2 regions of the Micromonospora sp. NPDC023869 genome follow, and region 2 is predicted to be linked to the other one. Evidence: riboswitches for the same ligand, from Rfam matches in the RefSeq annotation. Region 2 holds a riboswitch; the other holds the start of a gene.
What was found. Region 2 has a riboswitch for cyclic di-AMP ahead of ACZ31C_RS03885 (NlpC/P60 family protein). Riboswitches for the same ligand answer to the same signal wherever they lie in the genome.

Region 1: another riboswitch for cyclic di-AMP. It lies ahead of ACZ31C_RS22000 (C39 family peptidase); the one in region 2 lies ahead of ACZ31C_RS03885 (NlpC/P60 family protein).

The regions. Positions count from the first base shown of each region.
Region 1 is NZ_JBVHKD010000008.1:118,102-122,431, forward strand. It holds gene ACZ31C_RS21990 (hypothetical protein) at 1-371, shown strand, start outside; gene ACZ31C_RS21995 (hypothetical protein) at 552-1,316, shown strand; cyclic di-AMP (ydaO/yuaA leader) riboswitch at 1,625-1,766, shown strand; gene ACZ31C_RS22000 (C39 family peptidase) at 1,993-2,856, shown strand; gene ACZ31C_RS22005 (DUF397 domain-containing protein) at 3,018-3,218, opposite strand; gene ACZ31C_RS22010 (helix-turn-helix domain-containing protein) at 3,209-4,021, opposite strand.
Region 2 is NZ_JBVHKD010000001.1:900,097-904,426, forward strand. It holds gene ACZ31C_RS03870 (zinc metalloprotease) at 1-116, shown strand, start outside; gene ACZ31C_RS03875 (pyridoxamine 5'-phosphate oxidase family protein) at 184-717, opposite strand; gene dcd (dCTP deaminase) at 797-1,375, shown strand; gene ACZ31C_RS03885 (NlpC/P60 family protein) at 1,431-2,471, opposite strand; cyclic di-AMP (ydaO/yuaA leader) riboswitch at 2,484-2,619, opposite strand; gene ACZ31C_RS03890 (C40 family peptidase) at 2,799-3,797, opposite strand; gene ACZ31C_RS03895 ((Fe-S)-binding protein) at 4,066-4,330, opposite strand, start outside.

The DNA of each region.
Region 1 (4,330 bases), on a different contig from region 2:
CCCTGTGGTGGCTGGCGCGCTGGGCGACGCGGCTGCTGACCGGGTTCGCGGTCGCCGCCGCGTTCACCCTCGGCGCCTGGGCGATGCCCGCCCAGGGCGCCCCCGCCGGGCACCCCGCCGTCGACCGGGTCGCGTCGTCCGCCCTGCTCGCGCAGTCGCCCCACGCGGGCTGGCAGCCCACGTCGGCCGGCACGCTGGTCGCGGTGGCCGGCACCGGGGTCGTCGACCGGGTCGACGTACCCGGACTGCTGCCGGAGGCGCGCCCGGAGCCGCAGCGGACTGCCGCGACGGCGGTCGCAGGTCCGGCGACATCCGCCCCGACGACGGTCGCACCGGCCGCCCACGGTGCCCGCGCCCCACCCGGCGTCTGACCTCGCGCCCCGCTGCGGCCCGCCAACCGGACTCCGCCGCAGCCCCCGTCCCGCAACGCCCGGGATCTCTGCCCGCGACGTATCCCGTCACCGCCCCGCCCGGCCCCGTGGCACCGCCACCGGACGACCGGATGCCGGCGCGGTCCGCTGTCAGCGCACCACTGCCCATGAGGTACCGCCATGGAGAAGACCGTCCTCTACCAGTTCCTGATCGAGGTGCCCCGGGCCGCCGCCATCTGGTCGGTGCTGCTCGTGCTCGCGCTGGGCGTGCTCACCGCCCTGGTCGCCCGGCCCGAACCGGCCTCGTCCGGCGCCGACGAGACCACCGGCCCGGCCGCCGACCCCGCCGAGGCCGAGGCGGCCGACCTGCGCCGCTACGCCGGTGAGGTGGCCGTGGCCGCCGCCGGGGCCGCGCAGAACGCCGTACGGCGGCAGGAGGCGTGGCGTACCGCTCAGACCGCTCTCGACCGGGCCTGGGCCGGATTCGACGAAGCGGAGAGCCGGGCCCGGCGGCTCGCCGGGGCCACCGCGCTGCCCGCCCCCCGCACCCCGCGCACCGCCAGCGAGTACGCCGCCCGGGAGCGCTGGCTGCACCACGCGGCGATGCAGGCGCACTGGCGCGGTGACCTGTCGGCGCGGCAGCTCACCGACGTGCTGGCGCGCCGGGCCGGCTGGGATCCCCGACTGCACCCGGCCGAACAGGAGGTCGTCCTGGCCCGGGTCGTCCGCGACAACCACCGGGCCGCGTACCGGGTCGCCGCCGAGCGGGAACGGGCCGCCTGGCGGGAGGCCGAGCTGGCCACCGACGCGGCCCGGGTGCTCTCCGCCGAGGCGTACGCCGCCGCGCAGCGCCTGCGGCCGAACCTGCTCCCGGCGCCCACCGCCACCGCCGTCGCACGTCCGGCCGCAGCAGTCCCGCGGTGGCGCCCGGCGCGCGTGGGGTGACCCGGCTCGGCGACCGGATAGTCCGGCCGGATTGGGTGAGCCCGGTCACATCCCTCGCCGGAACGGACGCCGAGGCGGGAACCGCCCGAGACGTGACGCGATGCCCGGAGACATTGTCTGCGGGTGGTCCCCCTGTCACCGCCTGTTGCGTCGATCGCCGTCGGTCCCGTTGCGCGACGTCGCTGACCGAACGCCCGAAAATCATCGACCTGGATCATGTTTGCGCAGGTCAGGACGGGTTGGCAGGGCAATGGTCGGCCAGTAGTGTCGGCCCGTCCGATGCGGTACCCGATCGCAGGAGGCGACGCCGCATCGACCCGCCTAATCGTGGTCTCACGAACCGGGGACCCACCGCACCACTGGGGTGAATCCGCGAGCCTCGGCTCACGGTAGGGCCGTCTTCCCGCCCGAACCCGTCAGCTAACCCGGTCGGCGGTGTCGGAAGGAGCTTTTCCTCTCGTGCATCCCCTCGTCGTACCCCTTGAGTTCCCGCACCTCCACGGCACCGCGGTGCCCGCGCTCGTCGGGCCGTCGGCCACGAGCTGACTGCGACCACCGCCCCCGCCCGGTCGACCGGGCGTCGCCCCTCGCACGGCCGTCCCCGTACTCGGGTGGTCCTCGACAGGTCCTGTCGAGCTGACCGCCGGAGCGGTTCGCCGTGCCTCCCTGAGCCCCCGTGGAGGACTCCGTGAAGCAGACCGTCACGCGCCAGCTACGCCGGCTGGCCACCGAACGCCCCTACCAGGTCGTCGCCGCCTCGGCCGCCGCGCTGGCGCTGGCCACCGGTGCCGGTGCCGTACTCGTCGGCACCGAGGACACCCCGGCCACCGCGCACACCACGACCGCCGTCGCCGAGTTGCGCGGCGACACCGCGGTCTCCCGCGCCGAGGCCCGGGTGGAGCCGACCCCGTCGACCCCGCCCAGCAGCGCGGCCCCGAGCAGCGCCGCGCCGTCGCCGTCGCCCTCGCCGAAGGCCACCTCGGCGGCTCCCTCGCCGGTGGCCACCAGTGCGAAGGCCGCGCCGAAGGTACCCGCACGGAAGGTCCTGGACTACGACTTCCAGGCGCAGACCACCGGCTACTACTGCGGTCCGGCCGCGGTACGCAACGCGCTCAGCGCCGCCGGTGTCGACCGTGACCAGGACACCCTGGCCTCCCAGCTCGGCACCACGTACGCCGGCACCAACTCGGCCCAGGACACCACCCGGGTGCTCAACGCCACGGTCAAGGGCGAGCCGTACTCGACCACGATGTTGCCGGGCGGCTCGGCCAGCCCGGCGCAGATGGACCAGCTCCAGGCCGACGTGGTGGAGGCGATCACCGACGGGCGCGGCGTCGTGGTGAACGTGGCCGGCAGCGCCACCGACACCGACGGCGGCTGGCACTCCTTCCCCGGTGGCCACTACGTCGCCGTGGTGGGCTACGAGGACGACGGTCGACTGGTCAAGATCGCCGACTCGGCCGACGCCTCGTACTACTCGTACTGGATGACCACCATCGACCTCGCCCACTGGGCCGCCACCCGCGGCTACTCCTCCTGAGAGGTAAGGAAGGGTCCCCTGCTATCGCCTGGTGTATAGCAGGGGACCCTTCCTTACATCCGGGGGTGCGGCGGCAGGTAGACGGCTCTGATGCGGTGCGTGCTGTCGAGCACGGAGAAGCCCTCGGCCGGATGGCCGAGGGCTTCCGCGTCGTACCGGGATCAGGCGTGCCGGTCGAGCTTCTTCGCCAGGCCGACGAAGCTCGCCCACGACACCGGGGTGAAGGCCAGCGTGCCGCCGTCCCGGTCCTTGGTGTCGCGCACCAGCACGACGTCGGACAGGTTGTCTGCGACCTCCACGCAGTCGTTACCGCTGGAGCCGCTACGGGTGGACTTGCGCCAGGTCGCGCCGTTCAGATCCATGGCTTCACAACATCCTTCATCAGCTCGATCGACTGCCGGCCAGACAGCGCCTCGTTGCGCACGGTCTCCCATTTGGACAGCAGGGTATTGACGTCTTCGTCCTTGTCGGCGAGGACCCCGCCGAGTTGGGTGTCCAGATTACCGACCCAACCACCGTCCGTGCTCCTTGCCAGGATGAAGGGGCCGGCCAACCCGGCGTGCATGCCGATGCCGGCAGGCACGAGGTGCACGCTGATGTTGGGCCGTTCGGCGAGGTCGATCAGGTGGTGCACCTGCTCGACCAGCACGTCGCGGAGGCGTTCGTCGACCCGCCGGAGCACCACCTCGTCGAGCACCGCGACGAACTGCGGCGGCTCCTCCTGGTCCAGCACCGCCTGCCGGGCCATCCGGTTCGCGAGTCGTCGCTCCACCCCGGCGTCGGTCAGGGTGTCGTCACATCGGATCACCGCGCGGGCGTAGCGCTCGGTCTGTAGCAGGCCCGGGACCAGCGTCGACTGGTAGCACCGGAGTTGCCTCGCGGTGCGCTCGGCCTCCAGGTAGGGCAGGAACCACGCGGGCTGGCGCAGCACCTCGGCCGTCCGCAGCAGTTCCTCGAACATGCCGCCGGTCTCCAGGACCTCGTCCGCCCGTTTGGCGAACGGCCTGTCGACCGGGCGGGTGCCGGTCTCCACCGCCGACACCAGGGACGCCGAGTAGTTCGACCGTCGGCCGAACTCCTCCTGGTTCATGCCCGCTGCCGTCCGCAGCCGGCGAAGCTGAGTGCGGATCAGCTCGTGCAGGTCGGAAGGCTGCTCGCGTTCCACGTCACCTCCAGGGGATTCATCAAGATCGCCAAGCTCCCGTCAGGGGCCGGATCGGCGCACCAGGACGCCGCCGTGGCCAGCGTCGATGCCTTCCGACAGTAGTCATGTCCTCACCAGACTGTCACTCATGCGGATCTGCTTCACGCCGTGCAGGGCTGGGGCGGGTTCTGCTCCGGGGCCGCCCGTGACATCCCCCCGTGCGCGGGCGGCCCTCCCGATCCCTTACCGACGGAGGTCGACGTGCGTACGCACCCGTACCAGTGTCCGACAATGGTCCTTCCGGTTCTGCCGCAGCGTCGGCGGGGCGCT
Region 2 (4,330 bases):
CGGGGCTGGACCCGATCACCAACTTCATGGACTACACCTACGACACCTGCATGTACCAGTTCACCCCGGGCCAGGCGACCCGGATGATCAACGCGTGGAACACCTACCGCGCGTAGCGCGGGAGTCGTCGGCGCGTACCTCCGGTGCCGGTCCCGTCGTCAGGCGGGGCCGGCACCGGTCGGTTCAGGCGGCGCGGACATGTCGGGCCGCGCGGGTCCGGTGGGGCGTGGGCCGGGCGGCCTGCGGGGTGGCGCCGGCCGGGTCGAGCCAGACCTGCACGGCCGGCTCACCGACCAGCCCGCCGGTGGCGGCGCGCTCGTGCCGGGCGAGCATCGCCACGTCGACGGTGAACTCGAACAGACGCCAGTCGGCGTGCGGGGCGGCGCGGGCCGCGAGCGCCAACCGGGCCACCGTGGCGTCGTCGGTGACGGGTCGGGCCCGGCCGGCGACGTACGCCTCGTCGTCGCTCTCCTCCGCCGGGAACGAGTGGAGCGCGTAACGCCCGTCGCGTTCCAGGTCGCGCCGCTTCGGTGAGTCGATCACGAAGCAGAACAGACCGTCGTCGGTGATCACCGGGGAGACCGGGTGCACCCGGGGCCCGCCGTCGGCGCGGACCGTGGCCAGATAGCCGAAGCCCGGGCCGTACTGCTGCATGAGAAGACGGATCCCGTCGGCGAGTCGGGGCTCGTCGACGGCGAAATCGGACCAGGAAGCCATGCCGACATCCTATCGAACATACGTTCTAAGCAGGTAGTCCGACACGCAGGTCACGACTACCGGCCGCTAAGGTGTGGCGATGCTGCTCTCCGACCGTGACCTGGTCTCCGAGATCAAGGCCGGCACCCTGGCGCTGGAGCCCTTCGAGCCCACCCTGGTGCAGCCGTCCAGCATCGACGTCCGCCTGGACAAGCTGTTCCGGGTGTTCAACAACCACCTGTACACACACATCGACCCGGCCACCCAGCAGGACGATCTCACCTCGCCGGTGGAGGTGCCCGACGGCGAGCCGTTCGTGCTGCACCCGGGCGAGTTCGTGCTCGCCTCCACGCTTGAGGTGATCTCGCTCGGCGACCAGCTCGCCGGCCGGCTCGAAGGCAAGTCCAGCCTCGGTCGCCTCGGCCTGCTGACGCACTCCACCGCCGGCTTCATCGACCCCGGCTTCTCCGGTCACGTGACGCTGGAACTGTCCAACGTGGCCAACCTGCCGATCATGCTCTGGCCCGGCATGAAGATCGGCCAGCTCTGCATCTTCCGGCTCTCGTCGCCCGCCGAGCACCCGTACGGCTCGCTCGTCTACGGCTCGCGCTACCAGGGGCAGCGCGGCCCGACGCCGAGCCGCGCCTGGCAGAACTGGCGCACCTGGCCGACCCGCTGACCACCGGCGGGCCCGCGCCGCGCGGACGCGGGCCCGTGGTCGTCCGCCCGGCGACTCAGCCGGGCCGACCGAAACTGTGGATCGGACTGGTGTCCATCCGCTTCATCGCGATCGGCTTGCCCGCACGGGAGGCGTGCACCACCCAGCCGCCACCGACGTACATCCCCACGTGGTGCAGGTCGCGGAAATAGAAGACCAGGTCACCCGGGCGCAGGTCGCCGCGACCGACCGAGGCGGTGACCTGCCGCTGCCGCGCCGCGTTGTGCGGCAGCGCCACTCCAGCCCGCGCCCACGCGGCCAGCATCAAACCCGAGCAGTCGTACGCGTGCGGCCCCTCGGCCCCCCACGAGTACGGCTTGCCGATCTGGGCGCACGCGAAGGTGACCGCCTCACCGGCCGGGCCACCCGGATAGGTGGCCGGACAGGGCGCTGGCCGCAACGGACCACCACCCCCGTCGTCGTGCGCTCGCAGCCGCAACCGTTGCAGCCGCTCGATCTCGGTGTCGATCTGCCGCCGCTTCCCGGCCAGGTCAGCCTCGGTGCGGGTCAGCTCGGCGATGGTGCGGTCCAGTCCGGCTCGGGCGGCGGCGAGTTCGTCCCGCAGCTCACGCGCCTGGCGTACATCCTCCTGCTGGAAGCGTGCGTACCGGTCGAGCACGCCGAGCTGGGCGATGACCTCGCCCGGCGACCGGCTACCCAGCAGCGTGTTCACGGCGCGGACCGGCTCGCCGCGGTACGCCCGCGCGGCCAGCGCACCGACCCGCTTCATCGCCTCGTCCACCTGCTGCTGCAACGGGGCGATGCGAGCGGTCAGGGCGTCCGCCTCGCGGCGGGTGCCAGCCAGGTCCTGCCGGGTCGCGTTGTGTCGTTCGATGACGGCTTCGAGCCGATTCCAGTCCTCGTCGATCTGGCGCTCGATGTCGTCGACCGTGGGGTCGGCGTGGGCCGCCGTCGCGCCGCCGGTCAGCAGAACGGCGGTCGCGGCGAGTGCGGCGAGTGCGGTGGTGCAGCGGTACCAGCGGAATCGCGGCGCATCCGTCGTCGGGCCGGGCTTCGCCGACCGGTACGACGGAGGCCGCGGGGCATGGTGTGCCACCGGGCTGCGTACTCCTTCTTCCCAGACCGCCTACCGGGTTAGCTGACGGGTTCGGGCGGGAAGGGGGCGCCCTACCGCGACATCGCGGACTCACCCCGGGAACCTGGGTCCCCGGCTCGCTCGTACAGCGACTCGGCGGTGTCGGACCGTCACCGCCCCGGGTGGGCGGTCGTGCCAGCGGCCCGACGATTGACCAGCGTAGGGACGACCAGTGTCGATACGCAACACACCCACACCGTCACTCTCGGTGCATTAATCCGACAACGAAGAAGGCCCCCGGTCGCTTGACCGAGGGCCTTCCGTGGTTCCTGCGTACGCGCTCAGGCGTCAGCCTGGTCGACGGAACCCGGCGACCGGCATCGTCGTGATCGGCGAGACGTTGACCGGGACACCGGCACGCGCCGCGTGCACCATCGTGTTGTTGCCCAGATAGATCCCGACGTGACTCACGTCGCTGCGGAAGAACACGAGGTCACCGGGGCGGGCGTCGGCCCGCGAGATCGCCTTGCCCTCGCGCCACTGGGCGCCGGTGAAGTGAGTCAGGGAGATACCCGCCGCCCGGTACGCGTACTGGGTGAGACCGGAGCAGTCGAACGAGTTCGGGCCGGTAGCACCCCAGACGTACGGCTTGCCGACCTGCGCGCAGGCGGTCCGGATGGCCGTCCGGGCCGCGTCACTGACCACACCGTTGATGGTCGGGCAGTTGGTGGTCTTGACCGTGGTCACCGGCAGGGACCGCTCCAGCCGCTTGATCTCGGCGTCGATCTGCTTCTTCTTCGCCGCGAGCTGCTTCTGCTTGGCCTCCTGGTCGACGATCAGCGCGTCGAGCGTGGCCTTCTGGTCGTCGTACTTCTTCCGGATCTTCATGACGCCCTCGAGCTGACGGCGCTCCTCCCAGGCCAGCCGGTCGAGGAGGGCCATCTGCTCACCGAGCTGGTCCGGCTTCGCGTTGAGCAGCACCGCGCCGAGTTCCTGCGAGGGGCCGGTGATGTAGTACCGGGAGGCGAGACCCGCGACCCGGTTCATCGCCAACTCGGTCTCCAGGGCCAACGGCTGGATCTTCTTCTCCAGCTTGTCGACCTTCTCGCGATTGACCCTCAGCTCCGAGCGCACCTTGTTGAACTGCTCGATGGTGGGTTCGAGCTGCTGCCACTGCTTGTCGATCTGGCGCTCGATCTCGTCCACCGACGGCTCGGCGTACGCGGGCGCGGCGACCAGACCAGCACCGACCGCAGCGGCGGCGACCAGGACGACCAGACGGCGAGCGACCTTGCGCAGCCCGCGCGCGGGGGTGGGGCGTCCCGGCGCATGACGATGGAGGGGCATGGTTGCCACCGGCACCGACTCCTTTGCGACCGACCACCGGGCGTCCCGCTAGCGGTAAGGGGCGAGACAGACGACCCACGGCGGTCGGTGCCCCACATTAGGGGAACGCGCGCGGCGGAATCAAGGCGACCAACGGCTCATTCACCTTTGCGCGACCGATCGCACACAAAGGGTGTCGACCAATTCGTTACAGTTATCCACGCCAATATAAAAATCGGGACGTGTCGGCATCCGTACAGATGCCGCCACGTCCCGACGTACGCGCTGGTCACCCGGCGACCGGCTCGCCCTCCTCGGCGCCCCGGGCCTGCTCGGGCTTGACCGAACGCAACAGCACGCTGGCCACGTCGACCACCTCGACCTGGTCGCCGGCGCCCTTGCCGTTGACTCCGTCACTCAGCATCGTCGAGCAGAACGGACAGCCGACCGCGACGGTCCTCGCACCGGTGGACATGGCCTCCTCGACCCGATCCACATTGATCCGCTTGCCGATCCGCTCCTCCATCCACATGCGCGCGCCACCGGCGCCGCAG